2 regions of the Serratia surfactantfaciens genome follow, and region 2 is predicted to be linked to the other one. Evidence: predicted binding sites of a transcription regulator. Region 2 holds the regulator's gene; the other holds the start of a gene.

Region 1 (12,168 bases), 1.5 Mb from region 2:
ATACCCGGTGGACGATCTGCTGGCGGTGCTGGCGCTGGAAAGTCAGCGTCATCGCTGCATGGTGATCGGCGAGGATCTTGGCACGGTGCCGGTGGAGATCGTCGGCAAGCTGCGCGACAGCGGCGTCTACTCTTACAAAGTGCTCTATTTCGAAAGCGACGGCGAGCACCATTTCCGCGCACCGCAGGCCTATCCGGTGCAGGCGATGGCGACCATCACCACCCACGATTTGCCGACGCTGCGCGGCTATTGGCAAAGCGACGATCTGACGCTCGGCAACCGGTTGGGGCTTTATCCGGACGCGGCAATACTGCGGGAGCTGTTCGCCGACCGGGAACGCGCCAAGCAGGGGTTGCTGGATGGGTTGCATCACTACGGCTGCGTGCCGCAGAAGGTGGGCAAAAGGGCGGCGCTGCTCGGCATGAGCCCGCTGCTCAATCGCGGCCTGCAACGTTATGTCGCCGACAGCGCCAGCGCCTTGCTCGGCCTGCAGCCGGAAGACTGGCTGGACATGGCCGATCCGGTCAACATTCCCGGCACCAGCGATCAATACCCTAACTGGCGGCGCAAGTTGACCCAGACGCTGGAGGAGATGTTCGCCGATCCGCGGATAAACCGGCTGCTGAAGGATTTGGATAAACGGCGCCGCAAGGTGTCGGTGGGCTGAAAACGACAATGCCGGAACGGGTTCCCCCTTCCGGCATTGTGTTATCTACCGTGGCGCGAGCGCCGGGTATCAGTAGTAAGAGTGCTCACCGCGCTGGTGCTCGGTGAGATCACGCACGCCTTTCAGTTCCGGGAACTTCTGCAGGAGCTCTTTCTCGATGCCTTCTTTCAACGTGACGTCCACCATCGAACAGCCGTTGCAACCGCCGCCGAACTGCAGGATGGCCATGTTGTCGTCGGTGATCTCCATCAGCGTTACGCGGCCGCCGTGGCCCGCCAGCTGCGGGTTGATCTGCGATTGCAGCACGTATTCCACGCGCTCCATCAGCGGTGCGTCGTCATCGACCTTGCGCATCTTGGCATTCGGCGCTTTCAGCGTCAGCTGAGAACCCAGCTGGTCGGTCACGAAGTCGATTTCGGCGTCTTCCAGATACGGCGCGCTCAGCTCATCGACATAGGCGGACAGCTTGTCGAACTTCAGTTCGGTATCCGTCGCTTCTACCGCGTCCGGCGGGCAATAAGAGACACCGCATTCGGCCGTCGGCGTGCCCGGGTTGATCACGAATACGCGGATTTGGGTGCCTTCTTCTTGATTTGCCAGCAGTTTGGCAAAGTGTTCCTGTGCAGCATCTGTTATACGGATCATAGCATTAGCTCAATAGTTGACTTCTATAGTCGGTTATAATACGCCCATTGCCGTGGCACTACAACGTGCGGCAAACGCACCATATCTGCACCGAGGCGGCACCTTGCCGCCGCAGCAGCGCCGCGATCGCCGAGACGGTGCTGCCGGTGGTCACCACGTCATCCACCAGGGCGATATGCCGGCCGGCGACCGGCACGGTACAGGCGAACGCGCGCTGCAGATTGCGCCTGCGGGCCGAGGCGCTCAGCCGCTGTTGCAGGGCGGTTTTGCGTACCCGGCGCAAGGCGGTGGGCCGATAGGCACAGCCCAGCCAGCGCGCCAGCTGCCGGGCCAACAGATCGCTCTGGTTATAACCCCGGCGCCAGCAGCGCGTTGCATGCAAAGGTACCGCTAAAATCAGGTCGGGTCTGTTCAGATACTGCTCTGCGCGCGCCTGCCGCCACTGCAGCAGCATCAGGCGCGCCAACGCCGGCGCCAATTCGGGCGCGCGGTGAAATTTGAACCTTTTTACCAGCAGGCTGAGCGGCGTCACGTAGTCGCCGACGAACACCAGCCGCTGCCAGGGCGGCGGCCGTTGCAGGCAGCGGCCGCAGGGCGTTTGCGTATCACCGGCGGGCAGCCCGCAGCACGGGCAACACGGCGGCCTGGCCGGCAGATGGCGCAAACAGCAGCTGCAGATGCCATGACGCATCAGGCTTAATGGCTGCCGGCATAGCCAACAGCGGCCGCGGGTTGATAGCATAGCGTCTCCGAGACGAATAGGCATGAAAGGACAATAACCAATGACAGCGCTGTACTGGCAAACGATAGGTGAAGGCGAACGCGATCTTGTGCTGCTGCACGGTTGGGGATTGAACGCTGAAGTGTGGAGTTGCATTCAGGCGCGACTGACGCCGCATTTTCGCCTGCATCTGGTCGACCTGCCGGGATACGGCCGCAGCCAGGGATTCGGCGCTCTGTCGCTAGAGCAGATGACGGAGATTGTGCTGGCGGCCGCCCCGCCGCAGGCCTGGTGGCTCGGCTGGTCGCTCGGTGGGCTGGTGGCCAGCCAGGCGGCGTTGATGCAGCCGCAGCGGGTCAATGGGCTTATCACCGTGGCTTCCTCGCCATGCTTTGCCGCTCGCGATGAGTGGCCGGGGATCCGTCCGGACGTGCTGAGCGGTTTCCAGCACCAGCTGAGCCTGGATTTCCAACGCACCGTCGAGCGTTTTCTGGCGCTGCAGACGCTGGGCACCGAAAGCGCGCGTCAGGATGCGCGCCAGCTGAAAGCGGTGGTGCTCAACCAGCCGACGCCGAGCGTCGAGGTGCTGAACGGCGGGCTGGAGATCCTGCGCACCGCCGATCTGCGTGCGCCTCTGGCGGCGCTGGATCTGCCGCTGCTGCGGATCTATGGCTATCTGGACGGGCTGGTGCCACGCAAGGTCGCCGAGCTGCTCGATACCGCCTGGCCGAACTCCACGTCGCAGATGGTGGCTAAGGCCGCTCATGCGCCGTTTATCTCTCATCCCGACGAATTTGTGACGACGATCGAAGCGTTTATTGCAGCACATTGAATGCGGCGGCAAAACGCACAATAAGGTGCGAAAAAAAACACCGCCGGGTGGATAAAAGACAAAGCTGTTCGATACTTAGTGAGTCAATGCGTTGGCTGCAAAATGAAAAGACCGTACGCGGCGCTTTTCATTTTGGCGTTTCGTCTCTGGGAAACAGGCACCGTCAGGGAAAGCAACGGAGCCTGAGGATGTCGCGGCAGCCTGATGTACTACGCATGGATTCTTGACGGCTTTCATAACAGATAAATTATCCATTGAGAGGTTAGTGTCATGAAATCATTGAAGATGATTATTGCAGCGGCAGTGCTGGGTTCGGTGTCTTTCGGCTCCATGGCGGCAACCCTGCTGACCAAGGAGGATCTGGATAAAAACCCGGGTAAATACGAGAAGATCGGCACCGTGACCACCACGGCGCAGACCACGTCGCCGATGGATGCCAAGGAAGAGCTGTCCAAACTGGCGGACGAAAAGGGCGGGCAATATTACGTGGTTCTGGCGGGTCGCGAACACGGTAAATTCAGCGCCATCGCCGAAGTTTACAAAGACAAGAAATAAGCCTTCAACGGCAAAGGGGCGCCCGCCGTGGCGCCCCCGATCTTCAGGCCTTCAGCCGGTAGATAACCGTGCCGCACCCCTGGCCCTGCGGGCAGCTTTTGCAGCTGCCGCTCAGACAGGCGCCCTCATCCTGTTCGATACGCTCCACTTTCCCCATCGCCGCCAAACGGTCCAGCATCGCCTGCACCAGCGGCAGCGGCGTCGCCAGCGATTGGCTGAGCTGCTGCGCCTGGGCGCTGCCGAGCAGCGCCAGCGCATCGCGCACCTGCAGCAGCCCGGCCATCAGTGGCAATTCCCTTTGGCGCCCTGGCAGCAGGCCGCCGGCGTGGCGTTGCCCAGGCGTACCGTGACGCGACTGCGTGCCCGGCGCAGGCCGAACAGTACCAGCAGATTCACCGCCACCACGGCCAGGATCGCCGTCAGGCTGTACTGCGGGTGTTGGTTGAAGGTCGCCGCCTGATAGAACAGCGTTGCCAGCGAATAGGCGACGTTCAGCCCCCACAGGATGGAGAATGTCATCCAACCGCGGCTCGATTCACGGGCGATGGCGCCCATCACCGAGACGCAAGGCACATATAGCAGCACGAAGATCAGGTAGCTGTAGGCGGAGATGCCCGAGCCGAATTTGCTGCTCATCACCCCCATCGAGCCGACGCCCATCTCGCCGTCGCCCTTGCTGGCTTCGATCGGGTTGGAGAGCACGCTCAGGCTGAAGGTGTTTTTCAGGCCGTCCCAGGTTTCCTGCAGCGCGCCGCCCAGCTCATCGAGCAGATTGAAGTTGGCGGCGTCGAACGCTTCTTTGTTGATATGCTCGGCGGTATACAGCGTATTCAGCGTGCCGACCACCACTTCTTTTGCCATCGCGCCGGTCACCAGCCCGACGGTGGCCTGCCAGTTGTCGCTGTGGACGCCCATCGGTTGCAGCAGCGGCGTCAGCACCTTGGAGACCGAGGCCAGCGCGGAGTCGTTGATGTTGTCGACCGTCTTGCCGCTGAACGAGAAGCTGTTCAGGCCGCCGATAAATATGCTGGCCACCACGATCACCTTACCGGCGCGCAGCACGAAACCTTTCAACCGCTGCCAGGTTTGCAGCAGCAGGCTTTTCAGGTGCGGCACGTGATAGACCGGCAGCTCCATCACGAACGGCGAGGCTTCGCCGCGCATGATGGTGTATTTCAGCACCAGACCGGTGAGAATCGCCACCGCGATGCCGAGCAGGTACAGCGAGAACACTACCCCGGCGCCGTCCTGGCCGAAGAAGGCGGCGGCGAAGACCGCGAAGATAGCCAGACGCGCGCCACAGGACATGAACGGCGCCATCATGATGGTGATCAGCCGCTCTCGCTGGGCGTCCAGCGTGCGGGCGCCCATGATGGACGGCACGTTGCAGCCGAAGCCGACGATCAGCGGCACGAAGGATTTGCCCGGCAGCCCGAGCGCCTGCATCAGGCGGTCCATCACGAACGCCGCGCGTGCCATATAGCCGGAATCCTCCAGGAACGACAGGAACAGGTACATCATGCCGATCTGCGGCACCAGCGGCAGCACGGTGTTGATGCCGCCGCCGACGCCCTGCGCCAGGAAGACGGTCAGCCAGTCGGGGAAGTGCAGGGTATAACCCAGCCACTGAATGCCCTGGATGAAGATCGCCGCCGAGCCGATATCGAAGATCGGCTGCAGCGCGCCGCCGATGTTGATCGCCAGCAGGAACATCAGGTACATCACCAGCAGGAAGATCGGCACGCCCAGCCAGCGGTTGAGGATCATTTTATCCAGCAGCTCGGTCAGGCGGTTGGGCATCGCCTGCTGCGAGTTGCTGACCGCGTCGCACAGGGTGGCGATAGACTGGTAGCGCGCGTCGGCGATAACCAGTGCCGGGTCTTCTTGCTGCTGCTGTTGCAATGCCTGGGTAGCCGCAGGCAGCAACGCGACGGCGGGGCCGGCCAGCCGGTGGCTGTAAATGTCGCCTTCCAGCATCTGCAGCGCCAGCCAGCGGCGCTGCGCCGCCGGCAGCGTTTGCGGCATGGCGTCGCTCAGCGTGGCGACCTCTTTCAGCAACAGCGGCGGGTAGTTCACCAGTGCCTGCTGCTCGTTGATGTGATGATTGTCGATCATTTGCTTCAGCACGCCGATGCCGTCGGCGCGGGTGGAGACCATCGGCACCACCGGGCAGCCGAGGCGTGCCGACAGCGCGGCGACGTCGATATCGATATGCTGGCTTTTGGCGATGTCGAGCATGTTCAGCGCCACGATGCAGGGAATGCCCAGCTCCAGCAGCTGCAGCGTCAGATAGAGATTGCGCTCCAGGTTGGAGGCGTCGACCACGTTGATCAGCAGATCGGCGTCGCCGCTCAAAATGTAGTGGCAGGCGATCTGCTCATCGAGCGAGGTCTGTTCCGAGATGGTGGTGAGGGAGTAGGTGCCGGGCAGATCGACCAGCCGCACGTCGGACTGCGGGGTAGTGAAATGGCCTTCTTTGCGTTCGACCGTCACGCCCGCCCAGTTGCCGACCCGTTGGCGCGCGCCGGTCAGCTGGTTGAACAGCGTGGTTTTGCCGGAGTTCGGGTTACCGATTAAACCGATGGTGAGTTTTTTCATAGTTCAGCGTGTCGTCTTCAAGGAGAACAGCGCCGGCGCAAAGGCGCGTCGGCAAACGGAGGGCGCGCCGGCTCAGGACTGACTGTCGAGTTGCAGCAGCGCCAGATCCTTCCTGCGCAGCACCAGGCTGACGCGGCGAGTTTTAATTTCTATCGGATCGCCCAGCGGTGCGACGCGCACCACTTCGAATGAAGAGCCGGGCAGCATGCCGAGCGATAACAGTTTCTGGCGATAGGCCGGCGCAATTTCACTGGAAAAGCCGGCGATTTTATACGTGTGTTTAGGTTGAAGCTGCATGTGATTAACCTTCCGGGTGCCGATGAACATCGGGCTGATAATAATTGGACGTTGCCGGCGAAAATGCCACGCCGTCGGCGCTATTCATCCATAAGGTCATGCAATAAATTGAGCGCAAATAATAGTAATTATCATTATCGCGTTCAATACAAAAAGTAAGGGTATTGTAACCAATTATTATGGCGGCGGCAGTTTTTGGTTGTGTCGCTTTGATAAGCCCCGTTTTACCACTGCTTTTACTCGGCGACAAATGAGAATGGTGAGTTAAATCAGTTGCGTATTTGTAGCCGAGTTTTCTCGTTTGCAAATATTGATGGCGTTTTTCCCTTATTTATTTCTGATGAAAGGCAATTCAATAACATTATTCCGCCGTAATACGAGCGGTAACCATTTGTGTTTCGCTCACAATTCGCAAAATGAAAAATGCGTGTTAACGACGTTGTTAATAAACGGCTACAGAAGGGATTTTTGCCGCTTTAACAATGGGAGGGCGGTCACGCAGCAACGGGAAATAAAAAGATGAAGGTTTATTGAGTCGGGTCAAAAAATGCCGCAAGTTTTCTTTCTCGGCAAGGGCGGAGCAGGCTCCGCCCTGACGGTTCTGGCTTAGCGTTTCTTACCGAACGCCGCGGCCAGCGCGTCGCCCATGGCGCTGTTGCCGGCCGGCGCCGCGTTGCGCGGTTTGGCCTTGTTGCCGCCCGCCGAACGATTGGCGTTGTCGCGCGTTTGCGCCGGCGCATTGCCGCCGCGGCGCGGCGAACCTTCGCCCGGTTGCTCATCCAGCCGCATGCTCAGCGCGATGCGTTTGCGTTGCAGATCGACTTCCATCACCTTCACTTTGACGATGTCGCCGGCCTTCACCACGGTATGCGGATCTTCAACGAACTTGTCCGCCAGCGAGGAGATGTGTACCAGGCCGTCCTGATGCACGCCGATATCCACGAAGGCGCCGAAGTTGGTGACGTTGGTGACCGATCCTTCGAGGATCATGCCCACCTGCAGATCGTTGAGGGTTTCCACGCCTTCGGCAAAGGTCGCGGTTTTGAACTCCGGACGCGGATCGCGGCCCGGTTTCTCCAGCTCTTTCAGGATGTCGGTAACCGTCGGCACGCCGAACTTGTCGTCGGTGAAATCGACCGCTTTGAGACTGCGCACCGCCGAAGCGTTGCCCATCAGGTCCTGCAGCGCCTGCTCGGTAGCGGCCAGAATGCGTTGCACCACCGGGTAGGCTTCCGGGTGAACGGTCGAAGCGTCCAGCGGATTGTCGCCGTGGTTGATGCGCAGGAAGCCGGCGCACTGTTCGAAGGCCTTCGGCCCCAGACGGCTGACCTTCAGCAGCTGTTCACGGTTGCTGAAGCGGCCGTTCTCGTCGCGCCAGTTGACGATGTTCTGGGCCATCATGCGCGTCAGGCCGGCCACGCGGGTCAGCAACGGCACCGACGCAGTGTTCAGGTCGACGCCGACGGCGTTCACGCAGTCTTCCACCACCGAGTCCAGCTTCTTCGCCAGCTGGCTCTGGCTGACGTCATGCTGATACTGGCCGACGCCGATGGATTTCGGGTCGATCTTCACCAGCTCCGCCAGCGGATCCTGCAGGCGACGGGCAATGGACACCGCGCCACGCAGCGACACGTCGAGATCCGGGAATTCCTGCGCCGCCAGTTCGGACGCGGAATACACCGACGCACCCGCTTCGCTGACGATCACTTTCTGCGCCCGGACGTCGCTGAACTGCTTCTGCAGGTCGAGATAGAAACGCTCGGTTTCACGCGAAGCGGTGCCGTTGCCGATCGCCACCAGTTCCACGTGGTGTTTGATGCACAGCGCCGCGACGATGGTGGCGGCTTTGGCCGCTTGCCCGGTGTGCGGGTAGACGGTGTCGGTGGCCACCAGCTTGCCGGTCGCGTCGACCACGGCGACTTTCACCCCGGTGCGCAGGCCAGGATCGAGGCCCATGGTGGCGCGCATGCCGGCCGGTGCGGCCATCAACAGATCATGCATGTTGCGGGCGAAAACGTTGATCGCTTCGTCTTCCGCGCGTTCGCGCACCGTGCCCATCAGCTCGGTTTCCAGGTGCAGCAGCACCTTGATGCGCCAGGTCCAGTTGACCACCGCCTTGCGCCAGGCGTCGGCCGGGGCGTTGTTCAGACGCAGGTTGAGGTGGTTGATGATGATCAGCTCCGCCTGGCTTTCGCGCGGCGCTTCCTCAAACTGCGGATCGGCGTTCAGCGCCAGCTGCAGCACGCCTTCGTTGCGGCCGCGGAACATCGCCAGCGCGCGGTGCGAAGGCACCTGAGAAATCGGTTCGTGGTGATCGAAGTAGTCGCGGAACTTGGCGCCTTCTTCTTCCTTGCCTTCGACCACTTTGGACACCAGATGGGCGTTTTTCCACAGGTAGTCGCGCACCTTGGCCAGCAGCGCGGCGTCTTCGGCGAAGCGCTCCATCAGGATATAGCGCGCGCCGTCGAGGGCGGCTTTGACGTCCGCCACGCCCTTGTCGGCGTCGACGTAGCGTTCGGCCAGCTGCTCCGGCTGCTGCTGGGGATCTTGCCACAGCGTGTCCGCCAGCGGTTCCAGACCGGCTTCGATGGCGATCTGGCCGCGGGTGCGGCGCTTCGGTTTGTACGGCAGGTAGAGGTCTTCGAGTTCGGTCTTGCTCAGCGTGGCGTTGATCGCCCCCGCCAGTTGTTCGGTCAGTTTGCCCTGTTCATCGATCGACTTCAGGATAGTCTGGCGACGATCTTCCAGTTCACGCAGATAACCCAGGCGGGTCTCCAGCTGGCGCAGTTGGGTGTCGTCCAGGCCCCCGGTGACTTCCTTACGATAGCGTGCAATAAAGGGCACGGTATTACCTTCATCCAGCAGACGGATGGCGGAGTCGACTTGCTCCGGCCGGGCCTGCAGTTCTGTTGCAATAATGCGGCTCAGTGGGTCATTCATAGGTCTGGTATCTGTATTGAGAACGGTGAATAAACAGGGGACAGTTATACGGATTGATCGGGGAAAATGCCAGCGGAGCGGGCCGCCGCCGCGCGGCCGCGGCGTAGAGAACTGCGCAGGCGGCGGCGTTGGCGGCGGTTCGGAAAAAGCTGAAAGCTTACTTCGGGTAGTCTATCTCGTTAACGTACCACTGCGCTTCGCCCAGCGGGGTATTGACGGTGGCGATGTCCCCGACCTCTTTTTTCAGCAGGGCGCGCGCCATCGGCGCGTCGATGGAGATGTAATCCTTGCGGCCGAAAATCTCGTCGTAACCGACGATGCGAAAGCGTTTGATCTCGCCGTCGTCGTTCTCCACCTCTACCCAGGCGCCGAAGAACACCTTGCCTTCCTGCTGCGGGGAGTAATCGACGATCTTCAACTGCTCCAGGCATTTGGTCAGATAGCGGACGCGGCGGTCTATTTCGCGCAGCCGCTTCTTGTTGTATTGGTAGTCGGCGTTTTCGCTTCTGTCGCCCAGGCTGGCGGCCCAGGTCACTTTCTTGGTCACCTCGGGGCGTTCTTCGCGCCAGAGGTAATCCAGCTCTTGTTTGAGCTTGTCATACCCTTCACGGGTTATCAGTTGAGTTCTCATCGTGATTTATCTTTATGGGGCCACCGCCACAGTGTACGTGAATGCGGAAGGCTTTAAAAATGGCGCGCGGGCCTGCGCCTTGCCGCACGGTTTTTATTCAGTTTGCGCAGCTTTTAACAATCGGGAGTATGCTTAGCGATAGCGGAAAAGGAATGTGACGAAAGGAGGATATCTGGCGAGAGAGACAAGGAATTTTGGCGCACAACCCAACACATTGAAGGTATTACCGCATGGAATTTAAAGATTACTACGCAACGATGGGCGTCGAGCCCAACGCCGATCTGAAAACCATCAAAACGGCCTACCGCCGGCTGGCGCGTAAATATCACCCTGACGTGAGCACCGAAGAAGACGCCGAGAGCAAGTTCAAGGAGCTGGCCGAAGCCTATGAGGTACTGAAGGACGAAGAGCGCCGCGCCGAGTACGATCAGATCCGGCTGCACCGCAACGATCCGAACTTTGGCCGCCAGGCGCGCGGCGACCACGGTGGCTATCAGCAGAGCGCTTCATGGCACGGTGGCGGCGACGCACAAGACTTCTCCGATTTCTTCGAGAGCATGTTCGGCGGCCGGACGGCGGGCAGCCACCGTTCCTCTGCGCATTCGCACGGCGGGCACGGCTTCCGCGGCCAGGATCTGGAGATGGAAGTGCCGCTGTTTCTCGAGGAAACGCTGCATGGCCAAAGCCGCGAGATTTCCTACAAGCTGCCGGTGTACGACGAGCTGGGGCGGCAGGTGAGCGAAGCCAGCAAAACGCTGAACGTGAAAATCCCGGCGGGCGTCGGCGACGGCGAACGCATTCGCCTCAAGGGGCAGGGTGTCGCCGGTGTGGGCGGCGGCCAGAACGGCGATCTGTATCTGGTCATCCGCCTCGCGCCGCATCCGCTGTTTGAGATCGACGGCCACAACCTGAGCATCGTGGCGCCGCTCGCACCGTGGGAAGCGGCGCTCGGCGCCAGCATCGAGGTGCCGACGCTGACCGGCAAGATCGCGCTGACCGTGCCGGCCGGCAGCCAGAGCGGCAAACGGCTGCGGGTCAAAGGCAAAGGGCTGGCGGGCAAGAAAGAGCCCGGCGATCTGTACGTCATTCTCAAGGTGGTGATGCCGCCGAAACCCAACGAGAAAGCCAGCGCCCTGTGGCGAGAACTGGCCGAGCAGGCGCCGTTCAACCCACGCGCGGAATGGGAGTAAAGCACATGATGAAGAAAGAGATCACCTTCACCGTGGTGGAATTGTGCCAACGGGTGGAAATTTCAGAGGATGAGCTGGTCGAGATCGTCGGCCTGGGCGTGATCGTGCCGCTGGAGCCGGCGCAGCCGAGTTGGGTGTTCGATTATCCGGCGCTGAGCCATCTGCAGCGTGCGCGCAGGCTGCGGGCCGAACTGGATCTGGACTGGCCGGGGATCGCCATGGCGCTGACGCTGCTCGACCGGGTGGATGCGTTGCAGCAAGAAAACCGTCAGCTGCGTAGGCAGCTGGCGCGTTTCCTGCAGACTTCCTGACCCGATATCAAAACGCCACCGTGCGGTTCGCCGGTGGCGAAATTGCGTAAAATTGGGCCGCTGCCCCACATTGCGCCGATAAAGGGCGAAATTTTGACGAACCCCCGTCGACATTCGATGAAAATTGTTGATAAATGGGGAAAAGAATAAGCTTTGTAACAATTTCGTCTAGAATACATACCATTAAACGCTGTCTCAAATGGCAAGGTTTTCTAACAATATTCGAGTCAGGCAATAAAGCCTTTGGGAGTAATACCATGCAAGAGAATCATAAGATCCTGGTTGTCGATGATGACATGCGCCTGCGCGCGCTTTTAGAACGTTATTTAACCGAGCAGGGCTTCCAGGTTCGCAGCGTCGCCAACGCTGAGCAAATGGATCGCTTGCTGACCCGTGAATCCTTCCATCTGATGGTGCTCGATCTGATGTTGCCGGGCGAAGACGGTCTGTCCATTTGCCGCCGCCTGCGCAGCCAGAGCAACCCGATGCCGATCATTATGGTCACCGCCAAAGGCGAAGAGGTCGATCGCATCGTGGGGCTGGAAATCGGCGCCGACGACTACATTCCTAAACCGTTCAACCCGCGTGAGCTGTTGGCTCGCATCCGCGCGGTGCTGCGCCGTCAGGCTAACGAACTGCCGGGCGCGCCTTCGCAGGAAGAGGCGGTGATCGCGTTCGGCAAATTCAAACTGAACCTCGGCACCCGCGAGATGTTCCGCGAAGACGAGCCTATGCCGTTGACCAGCGGCGAGTTCGCGGTCCTGAAGGCACTGGTCAGCCA
Region 2 (12,168 bases):
CCGCAGGCGGTGCCGAACGCGCCGAAAGCCGCGTTTGAAACGCTGGTGGCACCGGTAACCGGTGAAGTGGTGGCGCTCGATCAGGTGCCGGACGAAGCCTTCGCCAGCAAGGCGGTGGGCGACGGCCTGGCAATTCGCCCGACCGATAGCATCGTCGTGGCGCCGGCTGACGGCACCGTGGTGAAAATCTTCAACACCAACCACGCATTCTGCCTGGAAACCGACAAGGGCGCCGAGATCGTGGTGCACATGGGGATCGACACCGTCGCGCTGGAAGGCCAGGGCTTCAAACGCTTGGTGGAAGAGGGCGCGGAAGTGAAAGCCGGTCAACCGATTCTGGAACTGGATCTGGATTATCTGAACGCCAACGCACGTTCGATGATAAGCCCGGTGGTGGTCAGCAACTCTGACGACTACGCCGGCCTGGCGGCACTGGCCAGCGGCTCGGTGGTCGCCGGTCAGACCAAGCTGTACGAGATCCAGAAATAAGGCTGTTTTTACCTGAGTAGTACCTGGGGCCGGTCACGCATCATGGCGGAGTTTGCCCCGACTTGGCGGGAAGAGAGCGATCTCTTCCCGCTTTTTTTATCCCGTTTCGCCCCACGACGGTGCGCTGCGCGTCGATGGTGCAATGCGCCGCATTTTTCGTGAAACAAACGGTTGTTTCCAGACGTGGCTTGTTGGATCATAGGCGGTTATGTGTAGCGCTTTGCATTGAGGAACAGTGAAATGAGTGAGGCTGAAGCCCGCCCAACCAATTTTATCCGTCAGATCGTCGATGAAGATCTGGCGTCGGGGAAACACACGTCGGTTCATACCCGCTTCCCGCCGGAGCCTAACGGCTACCTGCATATCGGTCACGCCAAGTCCATCTGCCTGAACTTCGGCATCGCCAAGGACTATCAGGGCCAGTGCAATCTTCGCTTCGATGACACCAACCCGGTGAAAGAAGACATCGAGTTCGTGGAGTCAATCAAGCATGACGTGGAGTGGCTGGGCTTTGAGTGGAGCGGCAACGTTCGTTACTCCTCAGACTATTTTGATCAGCTGCACCAGTATGCGGTTGAACTGATCACCAAGGGCCTGGCTTACGTCGACGAACTGTCGCCGGAGCAGATCCGTGAATATCGCGGCACCCTGACCGCGCCGGGCAAAGACAGCCCGTACCGCGGCCGCAGCGTTGAAGAGAACCTGGCGCTGTTCGAGAAGATGCGCAACGGCGAGTTCGCCGAGGGCGCCGCCTGCCTGCGCGCCAAGATCGATATGGCTTCGCCGTTTATCGTGATGCGCGATCCGGTGCTGTACCGCATCAAGTTCGCCGAACACCACCAGACCGGCAACAAATGGTGCATCTACCCGATGTACGATTTCACCCACTGCATTTCCGATGCGCTGGAAGGGATCACCCATTCGCTGTGCACCCTGGAATTCCAGGATAACCGCCGTCTGTATGACTGGGTGCTGGATAACATCACCATTCCTTGCCACCCGCGTCAGTACGAGTTTTCGCGTCTGAACCTCGAATACGCCATCATGTCGAAGCGCAAGCTGCACCAGCTGGTGGCCGAGAAGATCGTCGAAGGCTGGGATGACCCGCGCATGCCGACCGTTTCCGGGCTGCGTCGTCGCGGTTATACCGCCGCTTCGATTCGCGAGTTCTGCCTGCGCATCGGCGTGACCAAGCAAGACAACAACGTTGAAATGATGGCGCTGGAATCCTGCATTCGCGACGATCTGAACGAAAACGCGCCGCGCGCCATGGCGGTGCTGGATCCGGTGAAAATCGTTATCGAGAACATGGGCGACGCGGTGGAAATGGTCACCATGCCAAACCATCCGAACAAGCCGGAAATGGGCAGCCGTGATGTGCCGTTCAGCCGCGAGATCTATATCGATCGCGCCGACTTCCGCGAAGAAGCCAACAAGCAGTACAAGCGTCTGGTGTTGGGCAAGGAAGTGCGTCTGCGCAATGCGTACGTGATCAAGGCCGAGCGCGTCGAGAAAGACGAAGCGGGCGAGATCACCACCATCTTCTGCAGCTACGATGCGGAAACGCTGAGCAAGGATCCTGCCGACGGCCGCAAGGTGAAGGGCGTGATCCACTGGGTGTCTGCGGCGCACGCGCTGCCGGCGGAAATTCGCCTGTACGATCGCCTGTTCAGCGTGCCTAACCCGGGCGCGGCGGAGGATTTCCTCTCCACCATCAACCCGGAATCGCTGGTGATCAAGCACGGCTTCGTCGAGCCGAGCCTGGCGGCCGCACAGCCGGAGAAGGCCTATCAGTTCGAACGTGAAGGCTACTTCTGCGCCGACAGCCGTTACTCTTCGGCCGAACATTTGGTGTTTAACCGCACTGTCGGCCTGCGTGACACCTGGGCGAAAATCGAAGGCTAATCTTAATCGCCTCGAAAATTAATGTATCAGCGCGGCTTAGGCCGCGCTTTTTTATGCCTGCGATTGAGCAAACAACCCATTCCTCTCCCATTTTCTGGCGGGCGCTAAATTAATTGCGGCGCGTTAACCAATAAGCTTCTTGATATTGATCTTAATAGTGTTAACTTTTCTTATATATTCGTGATGCGAATTAATTTCATTTAGAGAGCGCTCTCAGATTTTATCTTCTGACTGACGAATTAGCTCAGGCTGAAACCATTAATCGTCTCTGGTTGACCTTATATCTGTGTTTATTCTGATTTAATTGAATTTTTTATTCGACACCCTCCATGATCACTGGCGTAACAAATTATCACTGATATGTGCTCCTTGTCATACTTTGACAAATCTTCCGCATTTTTCATTTGATAATTCGCGTCGCGAAAAATAGTCTGTCTGTAGCAATTAGTGCTGTGGGAATAACATCTCGTCGGCAATATTTTTTACCCGTTCGGGTTTTTTATTGGCAGTCGTGCAGGGCAGTGGTGAACACAGGCGGCTGCAACTTTTAAGTTAAGTCAAAGAGGAATTTCAATATGGGTACGCACGGTGCTCAGCGTAAAACGCTGGCGCTCGCAGTCGCGGGCGCGCTGTTGGGAACAGGGTTTGCCATGGCGCCTGAGGCGAAAGCCGCAGGGTTTATCGATGATTCCACGCTGACCGGCGGCATCTATTACTGGCAACGTGAGCGCGACCGTAAAGATCTCAATCCGGACAGCAAGGATTACAACCAATACACCACCAATCTGTCGCACTCTACCGCCAACCTGAGCCTGGATTTCGCCTCGGGCTACGCCTGGGACATGTTCGGCCTGGATGTCGGCGCCTTCACCGCCATCGAACTGGCTGAATCCAGCGCCAGCGGCCACCCGAACGAGATCGCGTTCTCCTCGAAGAACCGTACCTACGACGAAGACTACTCCGGCGACAAAGGCGGCGTCAGCCTGTACAAAGCCGCCGCCAAGTTCAAATACGGCCCGGTCTGGGCGCGCGCCGGCTACATTCAGCCGAGCGGCCAAACCCTGCTGGCGCCGCACTGGAGCTTTATGCCGGGCACCTATCAGGGCGCCGAGGCCGGCGCCAAGTTCGACTACGGCGATGCCGGTGCGTTGAGCTTCTCCTACATGTGGACCGACAAATACAAAGCGCCGTGGCATATCGAGATGGACGATTTCCGTCAGAACGATAAGAAAACCCGCGTCTCCTACCTGCACTCGCTGGGCGCCAAGTACGATTTCAAAAACGATCTGGTGCTGGAAGCCGCTTTCGGCCAGGCCCAGGGTTACGTGAATCAGTACTTCACCAAGGCGTCTTACAAATTCGATGTGCTGGGCAACCCGCTGACTACCAGTTACCAGTTCTACGGTGCGGAAGACCGCATCAGCAACAAGAACGATCCGAACAGCATCTACGACGGCCTGGCCTGGCTGCAGGCCCTGACCTTCGGTTACACCACCGGTCAGTTCAACTGGCGTCTGGAAGGCACCATGGTCAAGGCGGAAGGCAATCAGGGCTTCTTCCTGCAGCGCATGACCCCGACCTACGCTTCGTCTAACGGTCGGCTGGACGTGTGGTGGGACAACCGCTCCGACTTTAACGCCAACGGCGAGAAAGCGTTGTACGCCGGCGTGATGTATGACCTCAGCAACTGGAACCTGCCGGGCATGGCGGTCGGCGGCTCTTATGTCTACGCCTGGGACGCCAAGCCGAGCACCAACCCGATCTACGATCAGAGCCAGCGCCTGAAAGAGAGCGCCTGGAGCCTGGACGCGATGTACACCATCCAGGAAGGGCGCGCCAAGGGCACGCTGATCAAGCTGCACTACACCCAGTATGACAACCACACCAACATCCCGAGCTGGGGCGGCGGTTACGGCAACATCTTCCAGGACGAGAAAGACGTCAAGTTCATGGTCATCGCGCCATTCACCATCTTCTGATGCGTTCCCCGGCCTTGCGGCCGGGGGCAGTTAAGGGAATTCAACGATGAAAAAAATCATGCTGATGTTGGCGGCCGCCGCGGCCTTGAGCGCCTGCGCGCAACCCGCCGCGCCGCCGGAAGACGCCAAATTGAAGCAGGCTTACAGCGCCTGCATCAACACCGCCGAAGGTTCGCCGGAGCGTCTGCAGCCCTGCAAGGCGGTGCTGAACGTGTTGAAACAAGAGAAGCAGCACCAGCAGTTCGCCGCGCAGGAAACGGTGCGGGTGATGGATTATCAGAACTGCATTATGGCGGTGCACAGCGGTAACGGTCAGGCTTACGACGCCAAGTGCGGCAAGCTGTGGCAAGAAATTCGCGATAACAATAATTAAGAAGGACGAGAACATGAACGCATTCAAACTGAGCGCGCTTGCCGCCTTGACGGCAACGATGGGATTCCTGGGCGGCATGGGAAACGCCATGGCCGATCAACAGCTGGTGGATCAACTGAGCCAGCTGAAGCTGAACGTGAAAATGCTGGATAACCGCGCCGGCGAAAACGGCGTGGATTGCGCGGCGCTGGGCGCCGACTGGGCCTCTTGCAACCGGGTGTTGTTCACCCTCAGCAACGACGGCCAGGCTATCGACGGCAAGGACTGGGTCATCTATTTCCACAGCCCGCGCCAGACCCTGCGGGTGGATAACGATCAGTTCAAGATAGCCCACCTCACCGGCGATCTGTACAAGCTGGAACCGACCGCCAAATTCAGCGGTTTCCCTGCCGGCAAGGCGGTGGAAATCCCGGTGGTCGCCGAATATTGGCAGCTGTTTAGAAATGACTTCCTGCCGCGCTGGTATGCCACGTCCGGCGACGCCAAACCGAAAATGCTGGCGAATACCGACACCGAAAACCTGGACCAGTTCGTGGCGCCGTTCACCGGCGATCAGTGGAAGCGCACCAAAGACGACAAAAACATTCTGATGACGCCGGCTTCGCGCTTTGTCAGCAATGCCGAGCTGCAGACGCTGCCCGCCGGCGCGCTGCGCGGCCAGATCGTGCCGACGCCGATGCAGGTGAAGGTCCACGCGCAGGACGCCGATCTGCGCAAAGGGGTCTCGCCGGATCTGAGCACGCTGGTCAAGCCGGCGGCGGACGTCGTCAACCAGCGCTTTGCGCTGCTGGGCGTGCCGGTTCAGGCCAACGGCTATCCGATCAAGACCGATATCCAGCCGGGCAAGTTTAAAGGCGCGATGGCGGTGCCGGGCGCCTATGAGCTGAAGATCGGCAAAAAAGAGGCGCGGGTGATCGGCTTCGATCAGGCCGGGGTATTCTATGGGTTGCAGTCGATCCTGTCGTTAGTGCCGACCGACGGCAGCGGCAAGATTGCTACATTGGACGCCAGCGACGCGCCGCGCTTCCAGTATCGCGGCATTTTCCTCGACGTGGCGCGCAACTTCCATAAGAAGGATGCGGTGTTGCGTCTGCTGGATCAGATGGCGGCCTACAAGCTCAACAAATTCCACTTCCACCTGAGTGATGATGAAGGTTGGCGTATCGAGATCCCCGGTTTGCCTGAGCTGACGGAAGTCGGCGGCCAGCGCTGCCACGATCTGAGCGAAACCACCTGCCTGCTGCCGCAGTACGGCCAGGGGCCGGATGTCTACGGTGGTTTCTTCAGCCGTCAGGACTATATCGACATCATCAAATACGCCCAGGCGCGCCAGATTGAAGTGATCCCTGAGATCGACATGCCGGCGCACGCCCGCGCCGCGGTGGTGTCGATGGAGGCGCGCTATAAAAAGCTGCATGCCGCCGGAAAAGAGCAGGAGGCCAACGAATTCCGCCTGGTGGATCCGACTGATACCTCCAATACCACCTCCGTGCAGTTCTTTAACCGCCAGAGTTACCTGAACCCGTGCCTGGATTCTTCCCAGCGCTTTGTCGACAAGGTGATCGGCGAGATCGCCCAGATGCATAAAGAAGCCGGGCAGCCGATCAAAACCTGGCACTTCGGCGGCGACGAGGCGAAAAACATCCGCCTGGGCGCCGGCTATACCGACAAGGCGAAACCGGAGCCGGGTAAAGGCGTCATCGACCAGAGCAACGAAGACAAGCCGTGGGCCAAGTCGCAGGTTTGCCAGACGATGATCAAAGAAGGCAAGGTGGCCGACATGGAGCACTTACCGAGCTACTTCGGCCAGGAGGTCAGCAAGCTGGTGAAGGCGCACGGCATCGACAGAATGCAGGCCTGGCAGGACGGCCTGAAAGACGCCGAGAGCGCGAAGTCGTTCGCCACCTCGCGCGTGGGCGTCAACTTCTGGGATACCTTGTACTGGGGCGGTTTCGACAGCGTCAACGATTGGGCCAATAAAGGGTATGAAGTGGTGGTCTCCAACCCGGACTACGTCTACATGGACTTCCCTTACGAGGTGAACCCGGACGAGCGCGGTTACTACTGGGGCACTCGCTTCAGCGACGAGCGCAAGGTGTTCAGCTTCGCGCCGGACAACATGCCGCAGAACGCGGAAACCTCGGTCGATCGCGACGGCAACCACTTCAACGCCAAGAGCGACAAGCCGTGGCCGGGAGCCTACGGGTTGTCCGCTCAGCTGTGGAGCGAAACCCAGCGCACCGATCCGCAGATGGAATACATGATCTTCCCGCGCGCGCTGTCGGTGGCCGAACGCGCCTGGCACCGCGCCGGTTGGGAGCAGGACTATCGCGCCGGCCGCGAATACAAAGGCGGGGAGACCCACTTTGTCGACACCAAGGCGCTGGAGAAAGACTGGCTGCGCTTCGCCAATATCCTGGGCCAGCGTGAACTGGCCAAGCTGGACAAAGGTGGCGTCGCTTATCGTCTGCCGGTGCCCGGCGCACGCGTAGCGGGCGGCAAGCTGGAGGCGAATATCGCGCTGCCGGGATTGGGCATCGAGTATTCCACCGACGGCGGCAAGCAGTGGCAGCGTTATGACGCCAAGGCCAAGCCGGCGGTATCGGGTGAGGTGCAGGTGCGTTCGGTCAGTCCCGACGGTAAACGTTACAGCCGCGCCGAGAAGGTCTAAGCCCGGCGCATCGGCCTGTCGTCATGGCGGCGGGCCGCTTAACGAAGGGGGAATGCGTCCGCCTCTGCGCGTGTCGGCGTGAAGCGGACGTGAAAGTGAGAGCAGTACGTGGAGTCGCAGTGCCGCTGCAATTGTAGTATTTCATGACATGATCTTTCCCCGGCTGGTCCGGGGATTTTTTTGCTCACCGTTCAGCAAGCATAAAAAAACCGCCTCAGGGTGAGGCGGTTTTTCATAGCCAGTCAGGCTTATTTCTTGTCGTGCAGCGTTTCGTCTTCGCGGCAGTCACCGGTTTCACAGTGGCCGTACAGGTACAGGCTGTGGTTGGTGAGCTTGATGCCGTGCTGCTTGGCGATATCACGCTGGCGCACTTCGATGGATTCGTCACTGAATTCGATCACTTTGCCGCAGTCCAGGCAAATCAGGTGATCGTGGTGATGCTGTTGGGTCAGTTCGAACACGGACTTGCCGCCTTCGAAATTGTGACGTGTCACAATGCCCGCATCGTCAAACTGGTTCAGTACGCGATAAACCGTTGCCAGGCCGATCTCTTCGCCCATATCAATCAGTTTTTTGTACAAATCTTCCGCACTGACGTGATGGCATTCCGGATTTTGCAGTACTTCCAGGATTTTGAGTCGCGGAAGCGTGACTTTTAAGCCGGCCTTCTTCAATGCGATGTTGTTGTCGGTCATGCGAATTCAGTCCTGTTACTATGCTAATCAAGTTGAGGCGTACTCGCCTGTGGCATCGGTCGGCACAAAGAGTTAATGCGTCTCATTATAGAACCGGTTGTACTAAATGGAAACCGCCGGTTGTTAACAAAGATATAATTGCACTATTGCATGTTTTGCATGCAACGCCTTGATGGGTGGGATAAACCGATAACTCAGTCTACCTTGACGGGGTGGGAAGTTACAAATCTGTAGCTTCTATCGCAGCAATCCCTGCTGCCGATGATGGCCCTGTGCGCACACTATGCACTTTACAGGGCCTTTGTTCAACCTTTCGCCAGTTGCGGCGTTTAGCCGACGATATCGGCCAGGCTCAGCTCTTCGACGATCTGTTTGACCCAGGCATCGACGCGCTCGTTGGTCAGCTCCGGCTGGCGGTCTTCGTCGATCGCGAGACCAATGAAGTGGTTGTCGTCCGCCAGGCCTTTGGAGGCCTCGAAGTGGTAGCCTTTGGTCGGCCAGTGGCCCACGATGGCCGCGCCGCGCGGTTCAATGATGTCGCGGATGGTGCCCATCGCGTCACAGAAGTATTCCGCGTAGTCTTCCTGGTCGCCGCAGCCGAACAGCGCCACCAGTTTGCCGTTGAAATCGACTTCTTCCAGCGTCGGGAAGAAATCATCCCAGTCACACTGCGCTTCACCGTAGTACCAGGTCGGGATACCCAGCAGCAGGATATCGAACCCTTCCAGGTCTTCTTTGCTGCTTTTAGCGATGTCGTGTACTTCAGAGACGTCGTCGCCAAACTGTTTCTGGAGAATTTTCTGGATCATTTTGGCAATGTTTTCGGTATTGCCAGTGTCGCTGCCAAAGAAAATGCCTACAGTAGCCATATCGCGTATAACCTTTAAATTCAAGTAATTGCATTACTCGATGCCAGCACTGCCGCCGCTGACGCCGATTAAAATGATGCCATGACAAGAGCCTTTCGCCACGGGGGCGGGCGCCGACAGGCGCAGTCTCTTGCCGGTAAATGCGTATCATGCCAGAAAGTGGCGCCGGGGTTTTATCGCATTTATGCGATGCCGGAGAATGAAGAAAAGCGTGGTCGATCCGGCGTTGTCCTTAACGCCGCGCCGCGCGTGCGGCCGAAGAGATCAATGTTCCGGCTGTTCTTCCGCCAGTTGCGCCAACAGCATCTGCTCGATGAGTTCGCTGCGGCTAATGTTGCGCTGTTCCGCCAATTTGTTCAGGGCGTCCACCGCATCCGCGTTGATTTTCAGCTCTACGCGCCGCAATCCACGCACTTTATCGCGCCGTAACTGATTGCGCTTATTGATTCTAAGCTGTTCATCGCGGGAAAGCGGGTTGGTTTTCGGGCGCCCCGGACGGCGTTCATCTGCGAACAGATCCAGCGTCGTGCGATCCGTTTGTTCTTTTGCCATAGGTAGCGGTACTGCAAGGGAGTTTGCATCAAAAAGCGCTCGCACGCTTCCGGAGGCATCGGTTAACACACTTCGGGCCAATAAACCCTAACCCAAATTCACCCCCGAACCGGCGTTCGCGAACGCGCTGGCGCGGCGGCAAAATTATAGCGCGCCATATTACCCCAGCAGATGGAGCGGCGACAATGCCTAACTGCGGGCTAAACGCGCTAAGCCGTTATCTTTAGCGCGTTTTTTCGCCAGATGAGCGTATTTTTCAGGCTTCGTCGAGGAAACGGTGGATGGCGCGCAGCACCGCGTCCGGTTTTTCGGCGTGCACCCAATGGCCGGTGCCGGCGACGACATGGGCGCGGGCCTGCGGGAACTGGCGGGCGATGTCCGCACGATAGCTGTCCTGCACGTACGGCGACAGGCCGCCGCGAATGAACAGCGTCGGGTGCGGCCAGGCCGGCACGTCCTGCCAGCCGGTGATGTCTTCGTAGCGTTCGATCAGCACCGGCAGGTTGAAGCGCCATTCGCCATTGTGGAAGGACTTCAGCAGGAACTGGATCACGCCTTCTTCCTGCAGATAGTCGCGCATCAGCTGGGCGGCCGCCTGGCGTTGGGTGATGCCGGCGGCGCTGACGGCCTTCAGCGCGGCGAAGATCTCATCGTGGCGGCGAGTCTGGTAATCCACCGGCGCCACGTCGATGACGATCAGCTTAGCGATGCGCTCCGGCGCGATGGCGGTCAGCGCCATCGCCGCTTTACCGCCCATCGAATGGCCGATGACGATCGCTTTATCCAGCTGCAGTTCGTCGAGCAGCGCCAGCAGATCCTGCGCCATGGCGGGGTAGTTCATGTCGTCGGCGCGCGGGGAGAGGCCGTGGTTGCGCAGATCGACTTTGATCACGCTGTGCTGCTGGTGCAGATCGCGTGCCAGCACGCCCAGGTTGTCCAGATTGCCGAACAGCCCGTGGATCAGCAGCACCGGCAGCGCATCTGACTCGGCGGCCAGCAGTTGATAATGTAATTTCATGGCGAAGTTCATACTGAGAGAGATTCAGATTAGGGTATCATGATTGAATCGCACGATGAATCATGCGGAATTTTCGCGGCGCGGGCTTGGCAGTGCCGGCTATAGGTATTAGTCTGCATTTGCCGTCCGGAGGCACATTGTTGTGTTCGCTCCAGCGCTTTTAACCTTATAATCCCATGGCTTGAATGCAGGATCTGGCTTCAGGTTCTAAGTAGAAAAAACAGTATTGGATAAAGATGAAAACTATTGAAGTCGACGAAGAGCTTTACCGTTATATTGCCAGCCACACGCAACACATCGGTGAAAGCGCGTCCGATATTTTACGCCGCATGTTGAAATTCACCGCCGGTCAGCCGGTGCGCGCGTTGCCTGCCGCCAGTGCGTCGCAGTCCGTCGAGCTGGAAAAGGCGGCCCCGGCGCAGCGTCCGCGCGATCGCGTGCGCGCCATGCGCGAACTGCTGCTGTCGGATGAATACGCCGAGCAGAACAAAGCGGTCAACCGTTTCATGCTGGTGCTGTCCACGCTGTACACCCTCGATGCCGCCGGTTTCGCCGCTGCCACCGAGGCGTTGACCGGCCGTACCCGCACCTATTTCGCCGGCGATCAGCAGACCCTGCTGGCCAACGGCACGCACACCAAGCCGAAGCATGTACCGGGCACCCCTTACTGGGTGATCACCAATACCAATACCGGCCGCAAACGCAGCATGATCGAACACATCATGCAGGCCATGCAGTTCCCGGCGGAACTGATCGAGAAAGTTTGCGGTACCGTCTAATTTAGCGAACAGCCCGTCATGATGGCCGTGCGCGACATATTGCCCGGTCACCGACAGGGATGAGGGAGATATGTCGATGGCGAATAATCCACGTGCCGGGCAGCCCGCCCGCCAAAGCGATCTGATCAACGTAGCCCAGCTGACGTCGCAGTACTATGTGCTGCAACCGGAAGCCGGCAATCCCGCACATGCGGTGAAATTTGGCACCTCCGGCCACCGCGGCAGCGCGCAGCGCCACAGCTTCAACGAAGCGCACATCCTCGCCATCGCCCAGGCGATCGCTGAAGTTCGTCATCAGCAGGGCACTACCGGCCCATGCTATGTGGGCAAGGACACCCATGCGCTGTCCGAACCGGCCTTCATTTCCGTGCTGGAAGTGCTGACCGCCAACGGCGTCGATGTGATCGTGCAGGAAAACAACGGCTTCACGCCAACGCCAGCGGTATCGCACGCCATTCTGTGCCACAACCGCCGTGGCGGCGCGCAAGCCGACGGCATCGTCATTACGCCGTCCCATAACCCACCGGAAGACGGCGGCATCAAGTATAACCCGCCGAACGGCGGCCCGGCCGACACCAACCTGACGTCGGTGATCGAAAAGCGCGCCAACGACCTGCTGGCGCAGCAGTTGAAGGGCGTTCAGCGCCAGTCGCTGGACAAGGCCTGGAACAGCGGCCATCTGCACGCCAAAGATCTGGTGCAGCCTTATGTCGAAGGGCTGGTTGAGGTGGTCGACATGCCGGCCATCCAACGCGCTGGTCTGAAGCTGGGCGTGGATCCGCTCGGCGGTTCCGGCATCGCCTATTGGCAACGCGTGGCGGAGCACTACAAGCTGGAT

Evidence for each region. The regulator Fur, encoded in region 2, represses iron uptake genes when iron is present. The targets are predictions, from matches to a motif close to ATAATAATGAGAACNACTATCAA.
Region 1: a site for Fur is predicted at 6,434-6,456, ahead of feoA (ferrous iron transporter A). Genes of this name have one in related genera too.

The regions. Positions count from the first base shown of each region.
Region 1 is NZ_CP016948.1:4,146,286-4,158,453, reverse strand. It holds gene malQ (4-alpha-glucanotransferase) at 1-667, shown strand, start outside; gene nfuA (Fe-S biogenesis protein NfuA) at 737-1,312, opposite strand; gene gntX (DNA utilization protein GntX) at 1,371-2,054, opposite strand; gene bioH (pimeloyl-ACP methyl ester esterase BioH) at 2,095-2,865, shown strand; gene ATE40_RS19530 (YdgH/BhsA/McbA-like domain containing protein) at 3,136-3,420, shown strand; gene ATE40_RS19525 (FeoC-like transcriptional regulator) at 3,464-3,703, opposite strand; gene feoB (Fe(2+) transporter permease subunit FeoB) at 3,703-6,018, opposite strand; gene feoA (ferrous iron transporter A) at 6,091-6,315, opposite strand; gene ATE40_RS19510 (Tex family protein) at 6,922-9,255, opposite strand; gene greB (transcription elongation factor GreB) at 9,413-9,886, opposite strand; gene cbpA (curved DNA-binding protein) at 10,117-11,076, shown strand; gene ATE40_RS19495 (chaperone modulator CbpM) at 11,082-11,387, shown strand; gene ompR (osmolarity response regulator transcription factor OmpR) at 11,645-12,168, shown strand, end outside.
Region 2 is NZ_CP016948.1:578,411-590,578, forward strand. It holds gene nagE (N-acetylglucosamine-specific PTS transporter subunit IIBC) at 1-489, shown strand, start outside; gene glnS (glutamine--tRNA ligase) at 730-2,394, shown strand; gene chiP (chitoporin ChiP) at 2,970-4,373, shown strand; gene chiQ (ChiQ/YbfN family lipoprotein) at 4,420-4,746, shown strand; gene ATE40_RS02740 (beta-N-acetylhexosaminidase) at 4,760-7,417, shown strand; gene fur (ferric iron uptake transcriptional regulator) at 7,666-8,112, opposite strand; gene fldA (flavodoxin FldA) at 8,442-8,981, opposite strand; gene ybfE (LexA regulated protein) at 9,246-9,533, opposite strand; gene ybfF (esterase) at 9,790-10,563, opposite strand; gene seqA (replication initiation negative regulator SeqA) at 10,788-11,330, shown strand; gene pgm (phosphoglucomutase (alpha-D-glucose-1,6-bisphosphate-dependent)) at 11,407-12,168, shown strand, end outside.